DNA from 4 places in the Thiobacillus sedimenti genome. Region 1 is predicted to be linked to each of the others. Evidence: predicted binding sites of a transcription regulator. Region 1 holds the regulator's gene; each other region holds the start of a gene.
What was found. The regulator sigma-54, encoded in region 1, starts transcription at its own class of promoters, with help from an activator protein. The targets are predictions, from matches to a motif close to TGGCACNNTTCCTGCT.
Positions count from the first base shown of each region.

Region 2: a site for sigma-54 is predicted at 5,533-5,548, ahead of nirB (nitrite reductase large subunit NirB). Genes of this name have one in related genera too.
Region 3: a site for sigma-54 is predicted at 3,231-3,246, ahead of VA613_RS01455 (TorF family putative porin). Genes of this name have one in related genera too.
Region 4: a site for sigma-54 is predicted at 4,511-4,526, ahead of VA613_RS12225 (ANTAR domain-containing response regulator). Genes of this name have one in related genera too.

Region 1 covers NZ_CP141769.1:615,921-623,001, forward strand. Annotated here, with positions in the region: gene hprK (HPr(Ser) kinase/phosphatase) at 1-479, opposite strand, end outside; gene VA613_RS03010 (PTS sugar transporter subunit IIA) at 496-951, opposite strand; gene hpf (ribosome hibernation-promoting factor, HPF/YfiA family) at 1,045-1,380, opposite strand; gene VA613_RS03020 (RNA polymerase factor sigma-54) at 1,537-2,976, opposite strand; gene lptB (LPS export ABC transporter ATP-binding protein) at 3,049-3,771, opposite strand; gene lptA (lipopolysaccharide transport periplasmic protein LptA) at 3,768-4,304, opposite strand; gene lptC (LPS export ABC transporter periplasmic protein LptC) at 4,308-4,880, opposite strand; gene VA613_RS03040 (KdsC family phosphatase) at 4,927-5,454, opposite strand; gene VA613_RS03045 (KpsF/GutQ family sugar-phosphate isomerase) at 5,454-6,440, opposite strand; gene VA613_RS03050 (monovalent cation:proton antiporter-2 (CPA2) family protein) at 6,488-7,081, shown strand, end outside.
Region 2 covers NZ_CP141769.1:2,452,264-2,459,344, reverse strand. Annotated here, with positions in the region: gene VA613_RS12300 (HD-GYP domain-containing protein) at 1-223, opposite strand, end outside; gene VA613_RS12295 (methyltransferase domain-containing protein) at 303-1,100, opposite strand; gene VA613_RS12290 (hypothetical protein) at 1,168-1,401, opposite strand; gene VA613_RS12285 (AraC family transcriptional regulator) at 1,517-2,566, shown strand; gene VA613_RS12280 (nitrate reductase) at 2,703-5,384, shown strand; gene nirB (nitrite reductase large subunit NirB) at 5,661-7,081, shown strand, end outside.
Region 3 covers NZ_CP141769.1:312,277-319,357, reverse strand. Annotated here, with positions in the region: gene VA613_RS01470 (YbhB/YbcL family Raf kinase inhibitor-like protein) at 1-361, shown strand, start outside; gene VA613_RS01465 (ammonium transporter) at 440-1,957, opposite strand; gene glnK (P-II family nitrogen regulator) at 1,969-2,307, opposite strand; gene VA613_RS01455 (TorF family putative porin) at 2,376-3,182, opposite strand; gene VA613_RS01450 (accessory factor UbiK family protein) at 3,426-3,689, shown strand; gene VA613_RS01445 (YifB family Mg chelatase-like AAA ATPase) at 3,694-5,181, shown strand; gene VA613_RS01440 (VIT1/CCC1 transporter family protein) at 5,178-6,209, shown strand; gene VA613_RS01435 (rhodanese-like domain-containing protein) at 6,206-6,592, opposite strand; gene xdp1 (exosortase-dependent surface protein XDP1) at 6,694-7,081, opposite strand, start outside.
Region 4 covers NZ_CP141769.1:2,441,013-2,448,093, reverse strand. Annotated here, with positions in the region: gene VA613_RS12245 (AF1514 family protein) at 1-391, shown strand, start outside; gene VA613_RS12240 (ABC transporter ATP-binding protein) at 416-1,213, opposite strand; gene ntrB (nitrate ABC transporter permease) at 1,283-2,188, opposite strand; gene VA613_RS12230 (CmpA/NrtA family ABC transporter substrate-binding protein) at 2,233-3,450, opposite strand; gene VA613_RS12225 (ANTAR domain-containing response regulator) at 3,779-4,345, opposite strand; gene VA613_RS12220 (DUF4124 domain-containing protein) at 4,683-5,090, opposite strand; gene VA613_RS12215 (dienelactone hydrolase family protein) at 5,117-5,926, opposite strand; gene VA613_RS12210 (energy transducer TonB) at 6,020-6,745, shown strand; gene cueR (Cu(I)-responsive transcriptional regulator) at 6,742-7,081, opposite strand, start outside.

The DNA of each region.
Region 1 (7,081 bases):
TTGACCAGCACGCCCTGCCCCAGCACCTCGAGGAAGACGCCGTGCTGCGAGGTGGTTTCGGCGAGGCGCTGCGTCAGGTAATGGCCCAGGAAGGACATCAGGATCGGGCTGGCGAGGGACGACGTGAAGAGGGGCGTGCCGGTGCGCTCGGCCGCTTCGCGCAGCGGCGGCGGCACCGCCTCGCCGTTCGAAACGACGATGGCCGCAAGATCGTTCGAGAACAGGTGGTCGATGGCCTCCTGCAGGCCCGTCGCGGAGAGACCGCGCAGGTAGTCCATCTCGGCGCAGCCGAGCACCTGCACCCGGTTGGGATGGACGAAATTCAGGTGGCCGATGAGGGCGAGCGTGGGCTTCTGGATGGTTTCCGACGACAGCGTGCGACCGCCGCCGGTGCGGCCGGCGAGCCATTGCAGGCCGACCTGTTCCGCCATGTCGCGGAACAGCGTCTCGACCGACACGTGGCTCAGCAGTTCGTCCATGCGCCGGCCCGTGCGCTCAACTCGACCAGGAATCGAGCAGCGTCAGCAACGCCGAGGGGCTGTCCGCGTCCAGCATTCGGGCGCGCATTCCCGCGTCGCCGAACAAGTGGGCGAGTTCGCCGAGGATCTGCAGGTGCTGTTCGTTGGCATCCTTGGGAACCAGCAGGATGAAGCAGAGCGTCACCGGCTGGTTGTCCGGGGCATCGAATTCGAGCGGCGTCTTGAGCCGGTAGAAGGCGCCGCATGCGTCCTTCAGGCCCTTGATGCGCCCGTGCGGGATCGCGATGCCGTGGCCGAGCGCGGTCGATCCGAGGCGTTCGCGTTCGAAGAGGCTGGTGAAGATGTCGGCGGCCTTGAGGCCGCGGGTCTGGGCGAACAGGTCCGCCGCGTGTTCGAACAGCTTCTTCTTGCTGGTGAAGCTGATATCCAGCAAGGTCGTGTCGGGAGCGATGAGAGGGGCGATTAGGTTCATGCCTGTGCGCGGCCGGGGAAGGGGGAGTCCGGCTGCTGCGGATTATACGCCCGAAGGCCGGCGAGGGGCCTTCGGGGGCCGGGTGCGCGGCCGTCAGGCGGGCGTTTCCGAGGGCCGATGCTTCAGCCCGCCGCCCTCCTGATGGACGTCGGAGGTCTTCTCCTTGTGCCGGACGATCTGGCGATCCAGCTTGTCGGCGAGCAGATCGATCGCGGCATACATGTTGCCGTCCTCGCTGTGGGCATGAAAGTCATGCCCTTTGACGTGCAGGTTGGCTTCGACCCTGTGCACCAGCTTTTCCACCTGCATGATCACGCTGACATTGATGACGTGGTCGAAGTGGCGCTTGACACGGTCAAGCTTGTCGGCCACGTACCCGCGGATGGCCGGGGTCACGTCCAGATGATGGCCGGAAATCGTCAAATTCATAGCGCCTCCTTGGTCTGCATGGAAGAACCGGAAGGCGATCCACGATCGGGCTTCCGGGGGCGATCGAACACGCCCGATTTGATTGTGGGACGAAAGCGCGGTGCGTTCAAGCGCATTCCCGGCAGCCGGACGCGACGGCCGGAAACGCCAGCCGGATCACAGCGCCCGGCGCATGTTGGCGGGCGGAATCTGCAGCGACTCGCGGTATTTGGCGACCGTGCGGCGCGCCACCACGATGCCCTGCTGCCCGAGCACCTCGGCGAGCTGGCCGTCGGACAGCGGCTTCCTGGCATTCTCGGCCGCAACCAGCTGCTTGATCAGGGCGCGGATGGCCGTCGACGAACAGGCGCCGCCACTGTCGGTGGCGACGTGGCTGCCGAAGAAATATTTCAGTTCGTACAGGCCGCGCGGCGTCATCATGTATTTCTGCGTGGTGACGCGGGAGATGGTCGACTCGTGCAAGTCGACGGCTTCGGCGATTTCGCGCAGCACCAGCGGGCGCATCGCGACCTCGCCGTGCTCGAAGAACTGCTTCTGGCGGTCGACGATGGCCTGGGAGACGCGCAGGATCGTGTCGAAGCGCTGCTGCACGTTCTTGATCAGCCAGCGCGCCTCCTGCAGCTGGCTGGCAAGCTGGCTGCCGCCGGCTTCACGGTGGCGGGCCAGGATGTCGGCATAGACGCGATTGACGCGCAGCTTGGGCATGGCGTCGGCGTTGAGGCTGGCGATCCACATGCCCTTGACCTTGCGCACGTAGACATCGGGGATGACGTAGTGCGTCTCGTCGCGCCCGAAGGCCGTGCCGGGCCGCGGGTTGAGCGACAGGATCAGCGCGCGCGCGGTGCGCAGGGTGGCGTCGTCGATGCCGAGCATCTTCTTCAGCTTCCCCACGTCGCGGGCCGCGAGCAGATCCAGGTAATGCGTCGTCAGCCGCATCGCCGCGTCGCGCGCCGGCGTGTCCGCGGGCAGGGCGCGCAGCTGGAGCGTCAGGCACTCGGCCAGGCTGCGCGCGCCGACGCCGGTCGGGTCCATGTTCTGCAGGTGCTTGAGCGCCGTCTCGAGTTCCTCGGGTTCGAGGTCCTCGATCTCGCCCGTGAGGCTGGCGGCGATGTCCTCCAGCGGCTGGGTCAGGAAGCCCGCCTCGTCCAGGTCGTCGATCAGCGCGGCGACCAGGGTGCGGTCGCGCAGCGTGAGCGGGCTGACGATCAGCTGGTTGAACAGGTGCTCGCGGAGGGTCGCGCCGGAGATGGCGCCGTGGGCGAAATCGCTGTCTTCCTCGTCGCCGCTCGCGGCGCTGTAGTCGTTCCAGTCGGCCTCGTCGAGGGCCGTGGAGGGCTCGCCTTCCGGATGGTCGGGCTGGGCCGCCTCCGTCGTGCCCTGACCTTCGGCCTCGCCCGCAGCGGCGCCCGCCTCGTCCGGCGTCGCATAGGCGGACTCATCCTCGTCCTCGCGCTCGAGGAGGGGATTGTCCTGCAGCATCTGCTCGAGTTCCTGGTTGAGTTCCAGCGTCGACAGCTGCAGCAGTCGGATCGACTGCTGCAGCTGGGGCGTCAGCGTGAGATGTTGCCCAAGCTTGAGTTGAAGACTGTGTTTCATGAAACTTGACTACGGCAAGAAGCATGCCGACTTGAGCCAAGTTTAGCGCGATTCGATTTCCGGGGGGCGGAATCAGAGGCGGAAATTTTCGCCGAGGTACACCCTGCGGGCGTTGTCGTCCTGAATGATCACCTCGGGCGTCCCCGCGATCAGCACCCGACCTTCGCTGATGATGTAGGCACGGTTGCAGATGCCGAGCGTTTCGCGCACGTTGTGGTCGGTGATCAGCACGCCGATGTCGCGCTCGACGAGGAAATGCACGAGCTTCTGGATGTCGAGGACGGCGATCGGGTCGACGCCGGCAAACGGTTCGTCGAGCAGGATGAAGCGCGGGTTGATCGCCAGCGCGCGCGCGATTTCCACGCGCCGGCGCTCGCCGCCGGAGAGGCTGACGGCGGAGGCCTCGCGCAGGTGGGCGATATGCAGGTCCTCCAGCAGGTTCTCGAGATGCTCCTCGCGTTCGGCCTTGCCGTAGGGCTTCAGTTCGAGAATGGCGCGGATGTTTTCCTCCACCGTCATCTTGCGGAAGATCGACGGCTCCTGCGGCAGGTAGGAGAGGCCCAGCCGGGCGCGCTGATGGATCGGCATGTGGGTGAGGTCGTGCGAATCCATCTGGACCGTGCCGCCGTCGGCCGCGACCAGTCCGACCACCATGTAGAAGCAGGTGGTCTTGCCGGCACCGTTGGGCCCGAGCAGGCCGACGACCTCGCCGCTCTTGACCTCGAACGACACGTCGTGGACGACGGTGCGCTTGCCGTACGTCTTGCGCAGGCCCTGGGCGATGATCTCGCTCATGGCTTCGCGGGCGGCTGGGGCGCAGTACGCGGCTTCGGACGGATGACGGCGCGCACCCGTCCGCTCGGCGTCTTCGCGCCGGGCTGGCCGACGACCTTGTAGAACTCGGTGTTGGCGTTGTACGAAATCTGGGCACCGCGCAGTTCGTCGCCGCCGCGCCGCAGCATGGCCTGCCCGATCAGTTCGAGCTGGCTGGTTGCGCCGTCATAGTCGATGCGGTCGGCGAAGCCCTCGATGTATTCGTCGCGGCCGTCCATCTTCTGGCGGAATGCCACCGGACGGCCGGTGGCGCTAACCTTGTCGAGTCCGTCCGCGGTCTGGGTCACCTGCACCCGGTCGGCGCGCAGCAGCATCGTCCCCTGGCTCAACACCACGTTGCCCTGGTAGACGCTGACCTTGTGGATGTCGTCGAGGGTGACGGTGTCGGCCTCGAGGTTCACCGGCTTGTCGCGGTCGGCCTTCTCGGCATGGGCGGCACTCGCCATCAGGCCGGCGAACAGGGCCGCGCAGAGGCGTGTTCTGGATCGTTTCATGGGTCAGCCTTTCCCGGAAATGTAGCGGGCATGCACCCGCCCTGTCAGTCTGAGGACGCGTTGCCTGGCGTCGTATGCCATCGCGCTCGCGCGCAGATCGAGCGTGTCGTCGTGAATCTCGACCGGCCCGGGCGAGCGCAGCTCATCGCGGTCGGGATAAACGAGCAGCCGCGCCGAGCGCAGCGTCATGCGCGACTGCCCGGGGCGGGCGGCACGCTCCACCTGCACGTCGCCGCGCAGCTCGACCTCGTTGCCGTCCGGCGATACGGTCGCCTCGCGGGACACCGCGGTGACGTCGCCCGACTGTTCATCCAGCTGGACGAAGCGCGGCGATTCCAGCTCGGTGCGCTTGCTGTTTGCGTAATGGCGCAGCCGTTTGGCCGACAGGCGATAGTGCGGCTTGCCGGTCGCGTCGGTGCGCATGGCGTCGAAATTCTCCATGATGCCCTCGGGATCGCTGCGAGTCGGTGCATTGCCGTTGCCCGGCGTCTCCACCAGGCGGTCGATCCAGAAGCTCAGGATGCCCAGCAGCAGCAGGATGGCCAGCGGCAGCCACAGCGTTCCGCGCGAGATCATGCCGTCCCCGGCCGGGGCGCAGCTGCTGCGCGTCGTGTGCGACCGGTCATTTCAGATACGGCGCCAGCGCCGCGTCGAGCGTCCCCTGCGCGCGCATCAGGAACTCGCAGGCTTCGCGCACCGCACCGCGGCCGGCTTCGCGCGTCGTCGTGTAATGGCTGTAGGCCTTGACCAGGTCGGGTGCGGCCGGCACCGTGATGGCCAGGCCTGCGCGCCGCATGACCGGGAGGTCGACCACGTCGTCGCCCATGTAGGCGGTGGCTTCGCAGCCGATCTTCAGGTCGCGGCACAGCGACTCGTAGACGGCCAGCTTGTCGTGCGCGCCCTGGTGGACGATTTCGATACCGAGGTTCTTCGCGCGGTGTTCGACGACGCGCGAGCTGCGTCCGGTGATGATGGCAAGTTCGACGCCGCTGCCCTTGAGCATCTTGAGGCCGTGGCCGTCCAGCGAGTTGAAGCCCTTGTATTCCTGGCCGTCGTCGGCGAGGAACAGCGTGCCGTCGGTCATGACGCCGTCGACGTCGAAGGCGATCAGCTTGATTTTTCGCGCGCGCGCGAGGAGGTCGGCTGTCATCACACCACTCCCGCTTTCAGCAGGTCGTGCATGTTGAGCGCGCCGACCAGCAGCTTGTTTTCGTCGACCACCAGCAGGCCGTTGATCTTGAGGCTTTCCATTTTTTCCACCGCCGCGACGGCGAGCTCGTCCGCGCGGATCGTCTTCGGGTTTCGGGTCATGAGGTCGGCGATCTTCGACTGCTGCAGATCGAGCGGGCGCTCCAGCGCGCGCCGCAGGTCGCCGTCGGTGAAGAGGCCTGCCACCTTTCCGGCGGCGTCGACCACGGCGGTCATGCCGAGGCCCTTCTGCGTCATTTCGAACAGCGCGGCCTTGAGCGTCGCGTCGAGGCCGACCTGGGGCAGCGCGTCGCCGCCGTGCATGACGTCGCGCACGTGAATGAGCAGGCGGCGGCCGAGGCTGCCGCCCGGATGGGTGCGCGCGAAGTCGTCGGCCGAGAAGCCGCGGGCGTCGAGCAGCGCCACGGCGAGCGCGTCGCCCAGCGCGAGCGCGGCGGTGGTGCTTGCCGTGGGGGCCAGGTTGAGCGGGCAGGCTTCCTTGTCGACGCCGGCATTCAGATGGACGTCGGCCTCGCGCGCCATGGTCGAATTCGCGTTGCCGGTCATTGCGACGAGCTTGGCGCCGCGGCGCTTGATCAGCGGCACGATGCTGACGATCTCGCTGCTCTCGCCCGAGTTCGACAGCGCCAGCACGACGTCGTCGTGGGTGATCATGCCGAGGTCGCCGTGGCTGGCTTCGCCGGGGTGCATGAAGAACGCGGGCGTTCCGGTCGAGGCCAGGGTGGCGGCGATCTTGCTGCCGACATGTCCCGACTTGCCCATGCCCGACACCACGACGCGGCCGGTGCAGGCCAGGATCAGGTTCACCGCCTCGGCAAAGCCGGCGTCGAGGCGGGCCGATATCGCATGCAGCGCATCGGCCTCGATCTCGAGGACCTGACGCGCCAGGGCGAGCAAATGTTCGGGCGAAGTGGCTTGGGGACGCATGGGCGGCAAGTATACTAAAGCCTGCCTGTCCCACCCCGTTTTCCCCGATGCATTCCAGCCTCCAGCTCGTCCTGATTCTGCTTGCCGTGGCCGTGCTGGTGGCCGCTGCCGCGCGGGCCCTTCGGCTGCCGACCATGCTCGGCTACCTGCTGACGGGCATCGCCATCGGGCCGTTCGCACTGGGCTGGATTCCGGACCGTCCGGACGCGCGCTACCTCGCCGAATTCGGCGTCGTCTTCCTGATGTTCTCGGTCGGCCTCGAATTCAGCCTGCCGCGCCTGATGACGATGCGCCTGACCGTATTCGGCTTCGGCGGCGCGCAGGTCGTCGCCACCATCGCCCTCACGGCCCTGATCGCCTGGCTGCTGCACCTGCCGCTGCTTGCCGCGCTGGCGCTGGGCGGCATCATGTCGATGTCGTCGACCGCGATCGTGTCGAAGCTGCTCGCCGAGCGCCTGGAACTCCAGACCCCGCACGGCCGGCAGATCTTCGGCGCCCTGCTGTTCCAGGACCTCGCCGTCGTGCCGCTGCTGATCCTGATCCCGGCCTTTGCGCAGGAATCCGGCGCCATGGCGACCAAGCTGGCGCTGGCTGCGCTGAAGGCGGTCGCCGTACTCGGCTTCCTGCTGTTCGTCGGGCAG
Region 2 (7,081 bases), 1.2 Mb from region 1:
TCACCGAAGGCTCCGGCACGCCCGTGGGTGCATCCGCGACGTCCAGTCCCTTCGAGGCATCGATCCAGACTTCCGTGATGCCGCTTTCGACGATGCGCCGGATGTCCGCGGGGTCCGTCAGGACGAACTTGCTGCGCCAGAACGGGTGCGACATCCACGGGCCGACCAGCTCATGGAGGTGCATCCCCGGACGCAGGTTGTTGACGTGGATTTTCTTCAGCACAGTGACGCGTGCAACGGGCGGAATGCACGCATTGTGCCGTACTTGCAGGACAACTCAAGCCCCGCGTCGGCGGGGACGATCAGGCGCGCGTCGCCGCGACCTCCAGATATTCGGCCGCGACCGCCGTGCCGCCGCCGTCGGCACGGTTGTGCTCGGACCACAGCTGCTCGAGGTCGCTGCGCAGGGCCGCCTGGCCGCCGGCGTCGAGCGCGGCGAAGGCCCGGTTGGTGGGGCCGTAATAGGTGAAGAAGAAATCGACCACGTCGGCCGGCGGGAACGGATACTCGAGCGGGTACATCCGGCGCGCCACGCGGAAGTCGGTCGCGCCGCCGCCGAGGCGCTCGCGCACGGTCGCCTCGTCGCCCCAGAGCACCGGAGACGGCATGCCGGGCGGGGGCGGGACGTGCTTGGCGGTGGCCTTGAACATCTGGCCGACGAAACCGCCCGGCGTCCAGTTCCCCATCACGATGCGGCCGCCGGGCCGGCACACCCGGATCAGCTCGGCCGCCACCCGTTCGGGCCGGGGCGCGAACATGGCGCCGATGAGGCTGAAGACGACGTCGAAGGCCGCATCGTCATACGGCAGTTCCTCGGCGTCGCCTTCGTCGAAGCGGATGGCCAGCCCTTCGGCCCGGGCGCGCGCGCGCGCCTGGTCGATCAGGTTGCTGGCGATATCGACGCCGGTGACGGCGGCACCCACGCGCGCGGCCGGAAGGGCCAGCTGGCCGGCGCCGCATGCCACGTCGAGGACGCGCGTGCCCGGCCCGATACCGAGGGCGGGAAAGAAGTCCATGGCGCCGGCTTCGAGGTAACGGGCGAAATGGCCGTAGTCGCCGGCCATCCACGTCGCCTTGAGGCGTGCCTTGAGGGCGCTCATTTCGGGTGACAGGGGGGGGGTCGTTGTCATTGGTCTCTCTCCTCGGGTCAAAAGAAGGCGCGTGCGCCTACATGCCGATCAGTTGCGCATGCAGGCCGCGTTCCTGGAACGTGTGCAGCAGGGTGGAGGCGCGCGCGACGTCCGCGTCGTAGACGACCACCATCAGGTGCTCGCGGCCCGGATGCCGCCCCACCGAGACGACCCCGCGGTCCTGCCGGATGCCGCGCTCGAGCTCGGCGAACAGGGTCTCGTCGACGGGTTCGTCGACATGCACGACTATTTCGTTCAGTGTGGTGTCCATGATGGGCCTCCTGCGGATCGGGGTTGCGACAAACGGGCGGCGGCCGTCGGGCCGGACGCCCGTTTGTCGGCCGCATTGCCTACTATCAACCTTAGCGATTCACGCGCGTGCGACCATGACCGAAACGCCAAGAGTTTTGCCCGAAACGCCGGGAGCGGTGCCGGCGGACCTGCTGTCCGACCTGCTCGCCAGCATGCACCTGTCGGGCGTCGTGCTGTTCAGCACCGAGTTCCACGAGCCGTGGGGGCTGGTGTCGCCGCCCGCCTGCGACCTGTCGCGCATGCTGCCGTTTCGCACCGAGCACATCATCCCCTTCCACATCGTCGCCGAGGGCGGTTGCTGGCTGGAATTGAAAGGACACCCGCCGGCATGGCTGGAGGCGGGCGATGCGGTGCTGCTGCCGTATGGCGACGTGCACGTCCTGCGCGGACGCGAGGCGGCCTCGCCGGCGCCGGCGACCGAGCTGCTGCCGCCGCCGCCCTGGCCAGACATCCTGCGGGTGCGGCACGGCGGCGACGGCGCGCGGACGCGCATCGTCTGCGGCTTCGTGCAGTGCGACGAACTGCTGTTCCACCCGCTGCTGCGCCACCTGCCCGCTCTGATGCACGCCGGGCCGCGGCGCAACCCGGATGCCGAGTGGCTCGCCAGCACGATCCGCCACACCGCACAGGAGGCCTGCGGCGCGGACCCCGGGGCGCGCTCGATGCTGCCGCGGCTGACGGAACTGATGTTCGTCGAAATCCTGCGCCGCCACATGCAGGCGCTCGCCGCCGACGAAGTCGGCTGGTTCGCCGCGGCGAACGATCCGATCGTGGGCAGCGCCTTGAAGTGCCTCCACCGGGCGCCGCTGGACGACTGGAGCGTGGCGCGCCTGGCACGCCAGGTCGGTGTGTCACGCACGGCGCTGGGCGGGCGCTTCAGGCATTTCCTCGCGATGCCGCCGATGCGCTACCTGACCTCGTGGCGGCTACACCTCGCCGCGCAGCGCCTGAAGACGACGGATGCGCCGCTGAAGGGCATTGCCGACGAGACGGGCTACGAATCCGAAGCCGCCTTCAGCCGGGCCTTCAAGCGCCATTTCGGCGTCGCGCCGGCGGAGTGGCGGCGGCGACAGGGGCAAGCCGACACGGCGCTCCCCGGCGGAGGCGCCGGCACCACTTTGTAGCGGGCCGGGCCGGACGCGCACCGCAAGCGGGCGCGCCGCGCGCGCGGCGCCGCCGGAAATTCGCGCAAGTGACTGAAACAAAAGAAGAGTGTGGCGCTGGCACGTGCCCTGCTGGCAGACCGGGCAAGGAGTCCTCATGTCTGTCGTTACGTCTGTCTGCTGTTACTGCGGCACCGGTTGCGGGGTGCTGATCGAGGCCGAGTCCGGGAAGATCACCGGCGTGCGCGGCGACCCGGCGCATCCGGCCAACCGCGGCCGCCTGTGCACCAAGGGCGCGACGCTGCATCTGGCCGCCGCCGCCTCGGGGCGAGCGCGGGTCCCGGAACTGCGCCGCGACAAGGGCGCGCCGCGCGAGCGGGTCGACTGGGAGACGGCCCTCGACCATGCGGCCGACCGGTTCCGTCGCATCATCCGCGAACACGGCCCGGACGCCGTCGCGTTCTACATTTCCGGCCAGCTGACCACCGAGGCGTATTACGTCTTCAACAAGCTCGCCAAGGGCCTGATCGGCACCAACAACGTCGACACCAATTCGCGCCTGTGCATGTCGTCTGCCGTGGCCGGCTACAAGGCCACGCTGGGGGCCGATGCGCCGCCCGGCTGCTACGACGATATCGAATCCGCCGGCACCCTCTTCGTCGCCGGCTCCAACCCGGCGTATGCCCATCCCATCCTGTTCCGTCGCATCGAGGACGCGCGCCGCGCCAATCCTGACCTCAGGCTGATCGTGGTCGATCCGCGACGTACCGACACCGCGGCGGAGGCCGACCTGCATCTGGCGATCCTGCCCGGCACCGACGTCGCGCTCTATCACGCCATGCTCAACGTGATGCTGTGGGAGGAGTGGATCGATCGCGCGTTCATCGCCGCGCACACCGACGGCTGGGCGGCGCTGCGCGATCGGGTGCGCGACTACACGCCGGAGAAGGTGGCGCCGATCTGTGGCGTGCCGGTGGCCGACATCGTGCAGGCCGCGCGCTGGTTCGCGCAGGGGCCGACGCTTTCGCTGTACTGCCAGGGACTCAACCAGTCGAGCTGCGGGGTCGACAAGAATGCCGCGCTGATCAACCTCCATCTGGCCACCGGACAGATCGGCAGGCCCGGCGCCGCGCCGCTGTCGCTCACCGGTCAGCCGAACGCCATGGGCGGGCGGGAAGTGGGCGGCATGGCCAACCTGCTGTCGGCCCATCGCGACCTGGATAACCCTGCACACCGCGCCGAGGTGGCGCGCCTGTGGGGCGTGGAAGCGGTTCCGGAGCGGCCCGGCCGGACCGCCGTCGAGCTGTTCGAGGCGGTCCGGCGCGGCGAGATCAAGGCGGTCTGGATCGCCTGCACCAATCCCGCGCAGTCGCTGCCCGACCAGAACCGCGTGCACGAGGCGCTGCAGGCCGCAGAGTGCGTGGTGCTGCAGGATGCCTACGCGGACACCGAGACCGCCGCCTACGCCGACGTGCTGCTGCCGGCTTCGACCTGGGGCGAGACCGACGGCACCATGACCAATTCCGAGCGGCGCATCGCGCGCGTGCGCGCCGCCGTGCCGCCGCCGGGCGAGGCGCGCGCCGACTGGGCGATCGCCACGGCCTTCGCGCGGCGTCTCGACCCGGCGCGCGGGCCGCGGCTGTTTCCCTATGCGACGGCCGAAGCCGTGTTCAACGAGCACCGCGAGACGACGCGCGGGCGCGATCTCGACATCACGGGGCTGTCCTGGGAAATGCTCGATTCCGGGCCGCAGCAATGGCCGTTCCCCGCCGGCGCTGCGGCGGGGCAGGTGCGTCTGTATGGCGACGGCGTCTATCCGACCGGCAGCGGCCGTGCGCGCTTCCACGCCGCGCCGTATCGCCAGGTGGCCGAGCCGATCGACGCGCGCTATCCCCTGCACCTCAACACCGGCCGGATGCGCGACCAGTGGCACGCGATGAGCCGCACCGGACGCGTAGCGCGATTGTTCGCCCACGTCGACGCGCCGCGGCTGGCCATGAATCCGAGCGACCTGGAACGGCGGCGCCTGAAGGACGGCGACCTGGTCCGCGTGAAGAGCCGCCGCGGCGAGGTCGTGGTGGCGGCGGAAGCGAGCGAGGCCATCCGGCCGGGGCAGTGCTTCCTGCCGATGCACTGGGGCGCACGCTTCATGGGCGGTCACGGCGTCAACGCACTGACGCTGCCGCTCTTCGATCCCGCTTCGAAGCAGCCCGAACTCAAGCACGCGGCGGTCCAGGTGGCCAGGGCGGACCTGCCCTGGCGCATGGCGGCGCTTGCAGCCGGAGACGGGACCACGCTGCTCGACGCCGTGCAGCCGCTGCTGCGGGCGTGCGATTACGCGGCGGCAGGATTGGCCGGGCGCGAGCGCGACGTGCTGACGCTGCGGCTGGCGCATTCGGAACCCTTGCCCGAAGCGCTGCTGGCGGCGTTCGATGCCGCCCTCGGGCTCGACGACCCGCTTGCCGTGATGCGCTACCAGGACCGCAAGCGCGGCGTCGCCAAGCGGGTGCGCGTCGAACAGGGCAAGGTGGTCGCCGCCCGCCTCACGGGGGAGACCGCGGCCTTCGCGTGGCTGCGCGACGCCGTCGTCGAAGGCGTCGAGGCCGCCTCCCTGCGCGCGTGGATGCTGGCGCCGGTGGCCCGCCCGCCGGCGGGCGGCGGCGGGCGGGGACGCATCGTGTGCAATTGCCTCGACGTCGGCGAGGCCGACATCGTTGCGGCGATCGCGGCCGGAGCCGACCTTGCCGCGCTGCAATCCGCGCTCAAGTGCGGAACCGAATGCGGCTCGTGCGTGCCGGAGCTGAAGCGCCTCGTCGCCGCCAGGCGGGCGGCGGCGTGACCGGCCCGCGACCCGCACGGGGGGCGGCGCAAACCGGTGCATGCCGCCGCCCGCTGCACCGTGGTGGTGCGGCACGGTGGCGGAGGACCGGCGGGCGGGCGCCCTGATGCCCCGTCAGATCCAGGGCGGTCCCCCCGACTCGTCCCGGTGGCATGACGCTTGCTCGGGATGGGGCAAGCAGGCCGAATGCAACGGCGTATCTCGGTCATCACTTTCGAATCCTCTGCCTGGAGTGGTGAAATGGACATGAGTATGCCAATGGGGCGCGGTCCCAGGATGAAGCTCGTCATGGTCGGCAACGGCATGGCCGGCGTTCGCACGCTGGAAGAGCTGCTGAAGCTCGCCCCCGATCTTTACGACATCACGGTGTTCGGCGCCGAGCCGCATCCCAACTACAACCGCATCCTGCTGTCGCCGGTGCTGGCGGGAGAGCAGACCGTCGACGACATCGTGCTGAATCCGCTCGACTGGTACCGCGAGCACGGCATCACGCTGCACCTCGGCAAGAAGGTCGTGCAGATCGACCGCGCCGCGCGCCGGGTCGAAGCCGACGACGGCACGCGCGCGGCGTACGATCGCCTGCTGCTCGCGACCGGGTCCGACCCCTTCATCCTGCCGGTGCCCGGCGCCGACCTCGAAGGCGTGATCGGTTTCCGCGACATCGCCGATGTCGAGGCGATGATCCGCGCGTCGACCCAGCACCGCCACGCCGTCGTCATCGGCGGCGGCTTGCTGGGGCTGGAAGCCGCCAACGGCCTGATGAAGCGCGGCATGGACGTGACCGTGGTGCACCTCGGGCCGTGGCTGATGGAGCGCCAGCTCGACGAGCCGGCCGCGCGCCTGCTGCAGCAGAGCCTCGAGGAGAAGGGGTTGCGGTTCCTGCTGCAGAAGCAGACCACCGAGCTGGTCGCTGGACCAGGAGGGCGCGTCGCGGCGGTCCGCTTCAAGGAGGGCGAGGCCATCCCGGCGGACCTCGTGGTAATGGCGGTCGGCATCCGCCCCAGCACGGCGCTCGCCGAATCGGCCGGCCTGCACTGCAGCCGCGGCATCGTGGTGAACGACACGATGCAGACCTTCGATCCGCGCATCTATGCCATCGGCGAATGCGCCGCGCACCGCGGCGTCGCCTACGGGCTGGTCGCGCCGCTGTTCGAGCAGGCCAAGGTGTGCGCCAACCACCTGGCGCTGCATGGCATCGGCCGCTACCAGGGCTCGGTCACCTCGACCAAGCTGAAGGTGACGGGGATCGACCTGTTTTCGGCCGGCGACTTCGCCGGCGGCGAGGGCACCGAGGCCATCCTCTATTCCGACCCGATCGGCGGCGTCTACAAGAAGCTCGTCCTCAAGGACAACAAGCTGGTCGGCGGCGTGATGGTCGGCGATACCGTCGACGGCGCCTGGTATTTCTCCCTGCTGCGCGACGGCAGGGACGTGTCCGAACTGCGCGACCACCTGATGTTCGGCCAGGACCACTGCGGCAACCTCGGCCACCAGGGGATCAACAAGGCCGCGGCGATGACCGACGACATGGAGGTATGCGGCTGCAACGGCGTCTGCAAGGGCGACATCGTCAAGGCGATCCGCGAGAAGGGGCTGTTCACGCTGGAGGACGTGAGGAAGCACACCAAGGCGTCGTCGTCGTGCGGCTCCTGCACCGGGCTGGTCGAGCAGATCCTCGCGGCCACGGCGGGGGGCGA
Region 3 (7,081 bases), 300 kb from region 1:
TGCAGGCACGAAGAGCCTGGCGCTGATCGTCGACGATCCCGATGCGCCCGACCCGGCCGCGCCGAAAATCACCTGGGTGCACTGGGTGCTCTACAACCTCCCGCCTGACGCCATGGGGCTCCCGGCGGGCGTCTCCGAATTGCCGCCCGGAACGCGCGAAGGCCTCAACGACTGGAAGCGCACCGGCTACGGCGGCCCCTGCCCGCCGATCGGCCGGCACCGTTACGTGCACAAGCTCTACGCACTCGACACGGTGCTGCCGGCGCTGCAGCCGCCGACCAAGGCCGCGCTGGAACGGGCGATGCACGGCCACGTCCTCGGCCACGCGGAACTCGTCGGCTATTACAGGAAGCAACGCTAGCCGGGATCGCGCCCGGTTCCGGCATGGAAAAAAAAGGCGCCCTGCAGGGCGCCCCGGCTTCCAAGGAGAACGGAAGACTTACATCGAGTAGGCGCGCTCGCCGTGCTGGTTGGTGTCCAGCCCTTCGCGTTCCTGCTCTTCGCTGACGCGCAGGCCGATCGTGAGGTCGACCACCTTGTAGCAGACGAAGGCCACGACGCCCGACCAGACCAGCGCGGTCAACACCGCCTGCGCCTGGATCCACACCTGCGACGCGATCTGCGTGTCGACGATCGTGTTGTTGACGTAGTCGACGATGCCGGTGCCGCCCAGCTTCCAGGTGTTGAACACGCCGGTCAGCAGCGCGCCGAGGATGCCGCCGATGCCGTGCACGCCGAAGACGTCCAGCGCGTCGTCCGCGCCCAGCAGCTTCTTCAGGCCGGTCACGCCCCACAGGCAGACCACGCCCGCCAGCGCACCGATGGCCAGCGCACCGCCCACGCCGACCCAGCCGCAGGCCGGGGTGATGGCGACGAGGCCCGCCACCGCACCGGAAGCCGCACCCAGCATCGAGGGCTTGCCCTTCAGCAGCCACTCGGCAAAGGTCCACGTCAGCGCCGCGGCCGCCGTCGCGTTGAGGGTGTTGATGAAGGCCAGCGCCGCGGTGCCGCCCGCTTCCAGCGCGGAGCCGGCGTTGAAGCCGAACCAGCCCACCCACAGCAGCGAGGCGCCGATCATGGTCATGGTCAGGCTGTGCGGCGTCATCGCTTCCTTGCCGTAGCCGACGCGCTTGCCGATCACGAGGGCGCCGACCAGGCCGGCGATCGCGGCGTTGATGTGCACGACCGTGCCGCCGGCGAAGTCGAGCGCACCTTTCTGGAACAGCCAGCCGGCCGTCGCGGTGGCCGCCTCGGCCGCCTTGGCGTCGGTGTAGGCGTCCGGACCCGGCCAGAACCAGACCATGTGCGCCATCGGAATGTAGGCGAAGGTGAACCACAGGACGGAGAACAGCATCACCGCGGAGAACTTCATCCGCTCGGCGAACGAACCGACGATCAGCGCGACGGTGATGGCCGCGAAGGTCGCCTGGAACGCGACGAAGGCGAATTCCGGGATCACCACGCCCTTGCTGAAGGTCGCGGCGTTCGCGACGCTGCCGTCCACCGGGTTGAAGATTCCCTTCAGGAACAGCCGGTCGAAGCCGCCGAAGAACGCGTTGCCCTGGGTGAAGGCCAGCGAGTAGCCGTAGACCGCCCACAGCACCGTGATCAGCGCGAAGATCGAGAACACCTGCATCAGCACCGACAGCATGTTCTTGCTGCGCACCAGGCCGCCGTAGAACAGCGCGAGCCCGGGAATCGACATCATGATGACGAGGATCGTCGCCAGCAGCATCCAGGCCGTGTCGCCCTTGTTGGGGGTGGGGGCCGGCGCGGCGACGACCGCAGCAGCGGGGGCTGCAGCCGCAGCGGGTGAGACGGCCGCTGCAGGCGCAGCCTGCTCGGCCGGCGCCGAAACGGATGCGGCGGGCGCCGGCGCCGCAGCGTCGTCCGCCAGCGCGAACTGGGGTGACAGCAGGGCCAACATCAAGCCCAGCGAAGCAAATAGCTTTTTCATGTTCAGGCTCCTCAGAGGGCGTCGGGGCCGGATTCGCCCGTGCGGATGCGCACGACCTGTTCCAGGCTGCTGACAAAAATCTTGCCGTCGCCGATCTTGCCGGTGTTGGCCGCCTTCTCGATCGCCTCGATCACGCGCTCCAGCAACTCGGCCTTGATGGCCACTTCGATCTTCACTTTGGGCAGGAAGTCGACCACGTATTCCGCGCCGCGATACAGCTCGGTGTGGCCCTTCTGCCGCCCGAATCCCTTCACTTCCGTGACCGTCAGGCCGGTGACGCCGATGGCCGACAAGGCCTCGCGCACTTCGTCCAGCTTGAACGGCTTGATGATTGCCGTTACGAATTTCATGTCAGCTCCCAGAACTTGGACAAGGGAAAAAGGAGCGGGCGTTTGCACCGCTCCGATCGGTCAGTTGATCAAAACGTCTTGGAAATCCAGACGGTGGTGGTGGCCTTGCCCAGATAACGGCCACTCGCGTCGTGCCAGAATGCCTTCTCGGCGTCGGTGTCGCTGTACGCGACGCCCAGGTTCATGCCGGACGTCTGCTTCGCCAGCTTGCCCAGGTCATAGGTCGCGCTGACCTTCCAGTCCTTGTAGTCCGGTGTAACGGCAGGCGAATACGTCGTGTCGTTCTTGAAGTTGAAAGAACCCCAATGCGCGCCCAGGGTCAGGCCGGTGTCGGCGACGGGCAGGCTGGCGGAAAGATCGAGGTAGCCGGAGCCATTGGCATTCGGCCCGACGCCGAACACCGAATCGCTCAGGTAGTAGGAATACTTGGCGGTGAACCACTTCCAGCCCACGGAAGCATAAGCTTCCGAAGTCCAGGCACCGGGGAGCGTGGTGTTTGCCGGATCGGTATTGTTCTTGCTGCCCGGGTACATGTAGCGGATCGCGCCAACGTCATAGCTGACGGGGCCGATGGCGTTGCGGTAGCCGCCGTAGATGTCGAGCTCCATGCTGCCGCTCTTGTAGCCCTGGAAGTCGGTCAGCCAGCCGACATTGGAGCCCCAGGTACCGAGGTAGAAGCCGCTCGCGTGGGAATAGTCGAGCCCGCCCTGAATGGCCGGTTCGCCCTGGGTCTGCGAGATACCGCGGAACACGTAGTTGCTGGTGAGGCCGACGTTGGCGGTCAGGGTGTGCGGCGAAGCCGGCTCGTCCGCGATCGCGAAGGTGGGCATGCCCACCAGACCGGCCAGAACCCAAGCGTGTGCAGTTTTTTTCATGAATTTCTCCTGAGCGAATGAGGGTGCGCAAAATCGCACCCGTCGTTCAGCACGTGGCATGCCAGCTCACTTTGTCACTATAAAACATGGGGTTACAAATCTCATGCGCAGCGATCGGCCGGCGTTCGCACCCTGCTGGTGCGTTGCGGAATCCGCATGCACGGTCTTTGTGCCCGGCGCGTCCGTCGCGGGCCCCTCCATCGCGCCGTGGCTTGCTACACTCCGCTCTCAATGGAGGCCGTCATGAACCCGAACACGAAATTTCCCACGCCCGCATTCGTCAATGAACTCGTCGGCAAGCTGGGCGAGGTGCTGAAGCAGTCGCCCGCCCGCGACATCGAACAGAACCTCAAGGCCGGCCTCACCTCGATGCTCGGCAAGCTCGACCTGGTGAACCGCGAGGAATTCGACGTACAGACCGAGGTCCTTGCGCGCACGCGCGAGAAGCTCGCGCAGCTGGAAGCGCGCGTCGCCGAACTGGAAAAGCAGCAGCGCGACGCCGAATAGGTCCGTGGCCGTCGCCGTCGTCACCAGCCGGGCCCTGAACGGCATGCATGCGCCCGAGGTCGTCGTCGAGGCGCACCTCGCCAACGGCCTGCCTGCCTTCACCTTGGTCGGCCTGCCGGAAACCGAAGTGAAGGAGGCGCGCGACCGCGTCCGCGCAGCGATCCAGAACGCCCGCTTCGAGTTCCCGGCGCGCCGCATCACGGTCAACCTGGCACCGGCCGATCTGCCGAAGGAATCCGGCCGCTTCGATCTTCCCATCGCCCTGGCGATCCTGGCCGCGTCGGGCCAGATCCCGGCCGATCGTTTCAAGCAGGCGGAATTCGCGGGCGAACTCGCGCTGACCGGCGGACTGCGCCCGGTGCGCGGCGCGCTGGCGATGGCCCTGGCCACCCGCGCCGCGGGCCGCCAGCTGGTGCTGCCGGTCGAATCGGCCGGCGAAGCCGTCCTGGCGAGCGGCGTCGACGTGTTCGGCGCGACCAGCCTGCTCGAGGTGTGCGGCTGGCTCGCGGGCCAGGCGCCGCTTGCCGCACCCACGGCGCGCGCAGCGGATCCCGTGCCCGACTACCCGGACTTCGCCGACGTCAAGGGCCAGAGCGCCACCAAGCGCGCGCTCGAGGTCGCCGCGGCGGGTGGTCATTCGGTGCTGCTGGCGGGCCCGCCCGGCACCGGCAAGTCGATGCTCGCCGCGCGCTTCCCCGGCATCCTCCCGGAGATGGATGAGGCCGAAGCGCTGGAGGCGGCGGCGGTCGCCTCGCTCAACGGCGGCTTCCGCCAGGAGCACTGGCGCCGCCGTCCGTTTCGCGCCCCGCATCACACCGCCTCGGCCGTGGCGCTGGTCGGCGGCGGCAACACGCCGCGCCCCGGCGAGATCTCGCTCGCGCACCATGGCGTGCTGTTCCTCGACGAGCTGCCCGAATTCCCGCGGCAGGTACTGGAGGTGCTGCGCGAGCCGCTCGAGACGGGCCACATCACGATCTCGCGCGCGGCCCGGCAGGCCGACTTCCCGGCGCGCTTCCAGCTCGTCGCAGCGATGAACCCCTGCCCCTGCGGCTATCTCGGCCACCCCACCCAGGCCTGCCGCGACACGCCGGACCAGATCGCGCGCTACCGCGCGCGCATTTCGGGACCGCTGCTCGACCGCATCGACATCCAGGTCGGCGTGCCGGCGCTGACCGAGGACGAACTGCTGCAGGCGGCGCCGGGCGAGCCCAGCGCCGCCATCCGTGCCCGCGTGCAGGCGGCGCGCGACCGGCAGATCCAGCGGCAGGGCAAGCCGAATGCCGCGCTCGGCACCCGTGACATCGAACGCTTCTGCGGCCTCGATGCCGCCGGCGAAGCGCTGCTCAAGCAGGCGATCGCGCGGCTGAACCTGTCGGCTCGCGCCTATCACCGCGTGCTCCGGCTCGCGCGCACGGTCGCCGACCTCGCGGCCAGCGATGCCATCGCGCCGGTCCATCTTGCCGAGGCCATCCAGTACCGGAGGCAGGCATGAGTTCGGCTTACGCATCCTGGCAGGAAGAAAAGCGTTCGGCCTGGCTCTACCGCGTGGTGGCGGACTGCGAGCGCGGCACCGCGCGCGAAGCGCTGTTCACCGAGCTCGCGCAGGCGGCCGACGCGCAGGCGGAAATCTGGCTCGGCACGATCCGCCAGGGCGGCGGACCGCTGCCTGGGACCTACCGCCCCGACCTGCGGACGCGCATCGTCGGCAGGCTGACCCGGCTGTTCAAGCCGCGCGCGATGCGCGGTGTCTTGGCGGCCATGAAGGTACGCGGCATGGTGCTCTACACGCAGAATCCGCCGCATCCGATGCCGACCCGCGTCGACCAGATCGGCAAGCGCCATCAGAGCGGCACCGCGGGCAACGCGCTGCGCGCCGGCGTGTTCGGCATCAACGACGGCCTGGTCTCGAACGCCGCGCTGATCTACGGCGTCGCCGGCGCGGCGCCCGAGCCCTCGGTCATCCTCCTGACCGGCGTCGCCGGCCTGCTGGCGGGCGCCTTCTCGATGGCCTCGGGCGAATACGTGTCGGTGCGCTCGCAGCGCGAGATGTTCGAATACCAGATCGGCCTCGAGCGCGACGAGCTCGCCGAGTACCCGCAGGAAGAGGCGGCCGAACTGGCGCTGATCTACGCTGCCAAGGGCATGGACCCGGCGGAGGCGCGGCGCCTCGCCGATACCCTGATGCAGGACCCGGAGCGCGCGCTCGACACGCTGGCACGCGAGGAGCTCGGCCTCAACCCCGACGAACTCGGCTCGCCCTGGGTGGCGGCGATCTCGTCCTTCTCGGCCTTCACCGCCGGCGCCGCCCTGCCGCTGCTGCCTTTCCTGGTCGAGTCCGCCCACGCGCTCGCCGCATCGATCGTGCTGACCGCGCTCGGGCTCTTCATCGTCGGCGCGAGCATGAGCCTGTTCACCGGGCGCCACGCGCTCCTCTCCGGGCTGCGCATGCTCGGCATCGGCGGCGCGGCCGGACTCGCGACCTACTTCATCGGCGCCTGGCTCGGCGTCACCCTGGGCTAGGTCTGCTCCCAAGGCAGGCCGTCGAAACGCCAGCCGTTCCGGGTGCTGCGATGGCGCTGCTCGTCCATGTCGCCCTCGAAGCCGTGGGCAACGTTGTAAACCTCGGGAAAGCCGTGCTTCTCGAGGTAGCGGCCGGCATCGGCCGAGCGCCGGCCCGAGCGGCAGATCAGCACCACCGGTCGGTTGACCGAGGCCGCCTTGCGGGCGTGGCCGAGGAAGTCCGGGTTGACGTCCCAGTCCGGCCCGTCCTGCCAGGCGATGTGAATCGCCCCGACCGGATGGCCGACGAACAGGTATTCGATTTCCGAGCGGCAGTCGATGAAGACGGCCTCCGGATGCGACTGCAAATAGGTGTGGGTTTCCTTCGGGGTGATCTGCTTCATCTCATGCTCCGCGGCCTATCCGTTCGTCACCCTAGCAGAGCCGCGCGCATTCCCAAACGGCAAGAGGCCCCGAAGGGCCTCTCGATCTGTCGCCGGGGCGTTCAGGCGGCCAGCGAAACGCCGCGCACCCGGCGCCGTGCGTTGAAACGCGTGAGACCGAACAGCCCCGCTCCCATCAGGAACAGGGTTCCCGGCTCCGGCACGCCGCCGCCATTGCCGTTGCCCCCGCATCCCGGGGTTCCAGGCGGCGCATTGTCGCAGGTGCAGCCGGCGAGCGAAATCAGCTTGAAGTAGTCGTTCCCCGCCTTGGTCGGATCGCCGCCCACAAAGGTGTTGAGCGCGCCGATCAGCCAGTAGCTGGAATAGACGCTGTTGGCAAAATCGTGAGCGCCGGTGCTCGAACCTGCGAGGAAGTTGCCGATCAGGGACCAGCCGTTCGACAGGAGTCCCGCATACGACTGGCCCGCGAGGCTCGCCGGATTCCCGGAG
Region 4 (7,081 bases), 1.2 Mb from region 1:
GGGCAAGGATCTCGATTTCCGGCGCGCCAGCCTCCTGGCCAAGGACGCCGCCCGCGAGAGCGAAATGCAGTATCCGACCATCGTGTCCTGGCATCGGCACAGCAACCAGACCATGTCTCCCTATTACGACGGCGCCAATCCGGATTCCTGGTGGGAGAAATATGGCGAAGGCAACGGCGGCAACCTGGAAGTCAGCGTCGGTGGCGAATACGATTTCGTGCTGATGGATGCGCAGGGCTATGACATTCTGGGGCGGATGCCGCTGCGGAACCTGTCGGACGATTCCGGCAACCAGTATCTCTGCTATGCGCCCATCCTGGGCCCCGTTACCAACACGCCCAGTCCCGAGGCGTGCACGGTTCTCGACGGCTGGCTGGCGGACCAGCTCTGAACCGTAATCCGCCTCGGCCCGGGTTCAGGCGGCTTCTCGCGGCCGCATCTGTCGGCTGTAAAGGAATTCCAGCACCCGGCTGCGCAGCGCGTGATACGCCGGATCGTGCGCGAGCGCGAGGCGGTCGCGCGGGCGGGGCAGGTCGATCGACAGGATGTCGCCGATCGTGGCCGCGGGCCCGTTGGTCATCATCACGATGCGGTCGGACAGCAGCACGGCTTCGTCGACGTCGTGGGTCACCATGACGACCGTGCTTCTCGTCGCCGCGACAATCTTCATCAGCTCGTCCTGCAGATGGGCGCGCGTCAGCGCGTCCAGCGCGCCGAACGGCTCGTCCATCAGCAGCACCTTCGGCTCCATCGCCAGTGCGCGCGCGATGCCGACGCGCTGCTTCATGCCGCCCGAAATCTCGCCCGGCAGCCTGGCGGCCGCGTGCGACAGGCCGACCAGGTCGAGCGCGGCCTGGGTGCGCGCTTTCAACTGCGACCTGCCTTCGCGGGCGCCGAAGACCCTCTCCACCGCGAGGTGGACGTTCTCGAACGCGTTGAGCCAGGGCAGCAGGGAATGGTTCTGGAAAACCACCGCGCGCTCCGGCCCCGGCCCTTTGATTTCCTTGTTGGCAAGCAGCAGCACGCCTTCGGTCGCGTCGGTCAGCCCGGCGATGAGGTTGAGCAGCGTGGACTTGCCGCAGCCGGAATGCCCGATCAGCGAGATGAACTCGCCTTCCGCGACCGTGAGATTGATGTCCGTGAGCGCGGTGAACTTGCCTTTCTTGGTGCTGAACACCATGCCGGCGTTTTCGATCTGGACGTAGGAGTGCATGTCTGTTCCTTGGTGAGCGGTGAGTGGTGAGTGGTGAGTGGTGAGTGGACTGGTTCCTCCGCTCACCGCTCACCCATAAGAAAACCGCTTCGCCAGCAGCATCAGCCCCTGTTCGAGCAAGAGCCCGACGATGCCGACGATGAAGATGGCGATGATGATGTGGGCGACGTTGAGGTTGTTCCACTCGTCCCACACCCAGAAGCCGATGCCGACCCCGCCGGTGAGCATCTCGGCGGCGACGATCACCAGCCAGGCGACGCCGATGGCGAGCCGCACGCCGGTCAGCACGTGCGGCAGCACCGCAGGGAACAGGATCTTGGTGAACACCCTGAGCTCGGACAGGTTCAACACGCGCGCGACGTTCAGGTAGTCCTGCGGGATGCGCTGCACGCCGGCGGCGGTGTTCAGCACCATCGGCCAGATGCTGGAGATGAAGATCACCCAGATCGATGCCGGCTCGGCCTTCTGCAGCACCAGCAGGCCGATCGGCAGCCAGGCCAGCGGCGACACCGGCCGCAGGATGCTGATGATCGGCGACAGCATGCGGTTGAGGAAGTCGAAGCGACCGACCAGGAAGCCGAGCGGAATGCCCACCACGGCGGCGGCGCCGAAGCCCATGCCGACGCGAGTCAGCGAGTTGAGGATGTTCCAGCCGATGCCCTGGTCGTTGGGGCCGTTGTCGTAGAACGGATCGGAGAACAGCGCCACGGCCGCATGCCAGGTTTCGACAGGCCCCGGAATGTTCTTGACGCTATGGGAGATCAGCCCCCACAGGCCGATGAACAGCAGCATGCCGAGCAGCGGGGGGATGGCGTTCCTGGCTCGGCTGGTCACGGCTTCCGTGAGGCGCTTGCCGGATTCGGCTTCGACGTAAGGCGCTTTGTGGAGAGGCGCGGCTTCCGGGGGGATGATCGCGGTTTCCGGCGCGTCCATCACCTCGGGCAATCGCCGCTCGTTCAGTGTCACTGCATTCATGCGAGGCTCCTTCTGCCCCGGCGGTGCCGAGGCGCGCGTAGGGTTTAGGCCTTGATCCGGAAGCTGTCCGCGTAGGCCTTGGGGTTCCTGCCGTCCCACACCACGCCGTCGATCAGCTTGCTTGCACGCATGTCGGACTTCGGCAGTGGCGTCTTCGTCATCGCGGCGGCCTGCTTGTAGATGTCGATGCGGTTGACCTTCTTCGCCACCGCCAGGTAGTCCGGGTGCTCCTTCAAGAGTCCCCAGCGCTTGTGCTGGGTCAGGAACCACATGCCGTCGGACAGGTAGGGGAAGCCGACGGCCCCGCCGTTGTAGAACTTCATGTAGTTGGCGTCCGCCCACTTCCTGCCGATGCCGTTGTCATACTGGCCGAGCATGCGGTCCTCGATCGAGTCGAAGTCGGTGTTGACGTAGGATTTCGCCGAGATGATCTTCGCGACCTCGGAGCGGTTGCTCATCGTGTCGATGTACTTCGACGCATCGAGGATCGCCGCGACCATTGCACGCGCGGTGTTGGGATAGCGCTGCACGAATTCGGCGGTGGTGCCGAGCACCTTTTCCGGGTGGTCCTTCCAGATGTCCTGCGAGGTCACGGCGGTGAAGCCGACGTGGTCGCGGATCGCGCGCGCGTTCCACGGCTCGCCGACGCAGAAGCCGTCCATGTTGTCGACGCGCATGTTCGCGACCATCTGCGGCGGCGGCACGGTGATCACCTTGGCCTGGGTGAAGGGATTGATGCCGTAGGCCGCGAGCCAGTAATAGAGCCACATCGCGTGGGTGCCGGTGGGGAAGGTCTGGGCGAAGGTGTATTCCTTGGGTTCGGCGGCGACCAGCTTGGCAAGCGAGGCGCCGTCGGTCACGCCCTTGGCCTTCAGCTGGTTCGACAGCGAGATCGCCTGGCCGTTGTTGTTGATCGTGGCGAGCACCGCCATGTCCTTCTTCGGCCCGCCGATGCCCATCTGCACGCCGTAGATCAGGCCGTACAGCGCGTGCGCGGCGTCGAGCTCGCCGTTCACCAGCTTGTCGCGCACGGCCGCCCACGAGGCTTCCTTGCTGGGCGTGAGGGTGAGGCCGTATTTCCTGTCGAAGCCCTTGATCGAGGCCATCACCACGCTGGCGCAGTCCGTCAGCGGGATGAAGCCGACGGTGAGGTTGGGTTTCTCCGGGGCATCGGAGCCGGCGGCCCAGGCGCCGCTGCGCACGCCGGGCGGCACCATGGCCATGAGGGCGGCCGCGACGGAAAGCCCGGTGGTCTTTTTCATGAAGTCACGCTTGCCCGGGTCCTGTACGAGGGGCTTGTTCGGGATGTCGCTCACGGTATGTTCTCCCAATGCCCAGAGGGCATGAATGAAAAAGGCGTCGCCTTCAGGGCGGACGCCTTTGTCCGGTGTTGAATGATCTGACGGTCACGCTGAAAGCCACATCGTTGCGACTGTTCAGCTGAGGTTTAGCAACCGCTGTGCCAGCTTCCTCAGCACCTTGTGTCGCTTGGGTTTCCAGGAAACCGGACGGATCGTGGGGCCTTGCATGACGCGGATTCGTGCCCCGGCTCGGTGCATGCTTCCGGTGGCGTGCACCAATCAGGGGGACTCACGCCAGGGGTTTTTGCAGGAGCTGCCGTGCAATGTCCGCCAGCTTGAGACCGCGATCCATCGCGGCACGCCGCATCTCGCGATAGACCTCCGGCTCCGATGCGCCGGTCTGCCTGATCAGCAGCGCCTTGGCCTGGTCGATCAGCTTGCGCTCCGACAGTTCGAGCCGCGTCTGTTCCAGCTGGTCGTGCAGCGCCTGGAACGCCTCGAAGCGTGATACGGCGACGTCGAGGATCGGCCGGATGCGCGCCGGGTCGAGCCCGTCGACCACATACGAGGTCACGCCGGCCTGGGTGGCGGCGCGGATCGACTCCGGGCTGCCGTCGCCAGTGAACATGACGATCGGGCGCGGGCAGTCCTGGTTGGCCACGCAGATGTGCTCGAGCGTGTCGCGGTCGGGCGAATCCTGCGCGATGATCACGACGTCCGGGCGCAGCGACTGGACCTGCGCCTCCAGGCTGCGTGCGGAGTTCAGCGTGGCCGCGACGATGCAGCCCGCCGTTTCCAGGGCAGGCACCAGCATGGCAAGCCGTTCGGGATGGTTTTCGACGATCAGTACACGCATAGCGCTCGATTCGATGCCGGCAAAAAAAGCGGCCTCCGGAGAGGCCGCAAGTTCGGAGGAGACTGCCTGAGCGGGTTGTTGCCGACAAGTCGGCTTGACACCCACGGCCTACCCTTTACGGGTGGAGCAACCCGGCCTTTCGGTCTGGGGACTCACTTCGCATGGAGCACGCGGCGTGCCAGCTTTCATAACGATGGATAATCAGGCACTTGCACGGCGTCGCCCGAATGACGTCGGCCGCTGCGCTGAAATCTTGTGGTGCATGCCGGCGCAAAACGTCTCAAAAAGGGGCGCCCCGTGTGGCGTATGGTCGTCGAAGCCGGCCTCCCCGCCCGGCTCAGCGCGGCCTGCGAACGGGCGGCTTGTCCGGATGGCGGGGATGCGGCCGAACGCGCACCGGCGGGTAGTAGACCGGCTGCGGCACGTACACGGGCTTCTCGATCACGACGGGCGCGGGCGGCAGGCGCAGTGCCCGCAGCCGCGCTTCCTCGGCTTCCTGCTCGCGGCGCCGCGCCTCGAGTTCGCGGACCAGCGCGTCGGCCTTCTTCGCCTGTTCCGCCGCCTGCCGCGCGTCTTCCGCGCGGGGCGGCGGCGGCACGCGCATTTCCTTGGCCACCGTGCCGGGGGGCGGCGGCAGCGAGGAATAGGTCACGTGCCCCGACCCGTCGAGCCACTTGTACAGGGGGGCGGCATGGCCGGCCTGCCATGCGAATGCGACGAGCAGCAGGGCGCGGGCGCGGCTCATCGCGCCGCCGCGGCGCGCGCGCCTGGTCACGCGCGGCGGCCGTCCGGACAGCGCATGTCGGGTGCCAGCTTCATCCATTTCACCAGCCAGGCCTTCGCCCGCTCGCGCGCGTGGCGGGTGGCGATCTTCTCTTCCGGCGTCTGGTCGGGGCGGAAATCGAAGGCGCGCCGCGCCATCGGGTATTCCTGCCACTCGACCGGCACGCCGCGCTCCCACAGCGCGTAGAAGGCGCGGCCGCCGTTCATCCGGCGCAGCTCGTAGTCGGCGTCGCCGATAAGATAAAGAATCGGCGTCGTGATCTGCATCACCTCCGGCGCGACGCGGAACAGCTGATCCGGCTCCGGCGCGTTGGGATTCTGCATGTGGCCGTAGTAGCTCACGATGGCGGCAATCTCGGCACCGCGCTTGGCCGCCAGCCGGATCGCGTAATACGGGCCGCGCGACAGGCCGACGATGCCGACCGGCTGCTTGCAGGCGTTGGGGAGCGACTTCAGGTAGTCGAGGCCGGCTTCGACGTCCATCTCGGTATCGGGGTTGTGTGCGGAGGGCCAGCGCTCGATGAAGCGGCCACTCTGCCAGTCCGGTGCGACGACCAGAAAGCCCTGCGCCGCGAGCTCGCGCACGTGGGCGCGCTCGTCGCCCTCGTAGCCGCGCTTGGCGTGGATGAAGAGCACCGGCGGGAAGGGGCCCTTTCCCTCGGGTGTGGCGACCTCGACCGGCACCTCGGTGCCGTCGGCCGCGCGCACGGTCGTCTTGGTCAGTGCGACGTCCGCTGCGAGCGCCGGCGCCGCCAGCGTCGATGCTAAGATGGCGCCCGCGATGACGAGTCTTTTCATGGCCTTCTCCTTGGGGTTGTTCGCTGCCTATTCTAGGCTTGCGCAGGCGGTTTGCCATGACGGTGGAACCGTTTCTCCGCGGCACGCTCGACCGTGACTGCACGCTTCGATGAACCGACCATTCCGGCGCAGTTGCGGCGTCCGCTGGCGGCCCTCTGGATTTCACTCGGCCTGCATGTCGCCCTGATCGCGCTGGTGCAGGTCGCGCCGCCGGCCGGCGGCGCCCCGGACGAGCCGGTCATCGAGGTGCGGCTGGTGCCGCACGTGGCCGCGGCACGCGCGCGGTCCCCCCTGCCGCACGAACGGGAGCCCAGCGTCCTGCCCGCGCCGCAGCCGCCGGCACTCAAGCCGGAGGTTCGACTCGCGCCGAGTCCGGTTCCTTCCGCCGTGCCGGTCGCGCCGGCGCCGCCGGTCGCGGCGGCACCCGCGGCACCGTCTGCACCGGCTGTCGCGCCCGCCCCGGTCGCCGCCGCACCGGCGGCGGCGCCGTCTGCGACGCTCACCAGTTCGGTCGACCTCACCTATTACCGTGCGCGCGATCTCGACGTGCAGCCGCGCGCGCTGCGCGAGATCCGGCCGGACTACCCGGACGCGGCCGATCGCCAGCGGCTGTCCGGGACGCTCAGGCTGCAGCTGAAGCTGGAGGCGGATGGCCGCGTCAGCGACGTCGACGTCGTCAGCGCCAATCCGCCCGGCGTGTTCGACGATTCCGCGGTCAAGGCGTTCCGCGACGCGCGCTTCAGCCCGGCGCAGAAGAATGGCCGCCCGGTCCGCGCCCTCGTGTTGATCGAGGTCAAGTACGACTGGGAAGGGCGCTAGCGTCCCGTGGACGCGGGCGGTGCGGCGAGGCCCTGCAGGATGGGGCAGTCGGGACGGTGGTCGCCGCGGCAGGCTTGTGCAAGCGCGACCAGCGTGGTGCGCATTTCGCTCAGCGCCGCGATGCGGGCGTCGAGGTCGGCGATGTGCGCGTCGGCGAGGCGCTTGACGTCGGCGCTGGCGCGCGCCGGGTCGTCCCACAGTGAGACGAGCTGGCGGATCGACTCGAGCGCGAAGCCGAGGTCGCGCGCCCGGCGGATGAAGCGCAGCAGGTGGACGTCGCGCTCGCCATACTGCCGGTAGCCGGCGAGCGTGCGCCGGCTCGCGCGGATCAGGCCG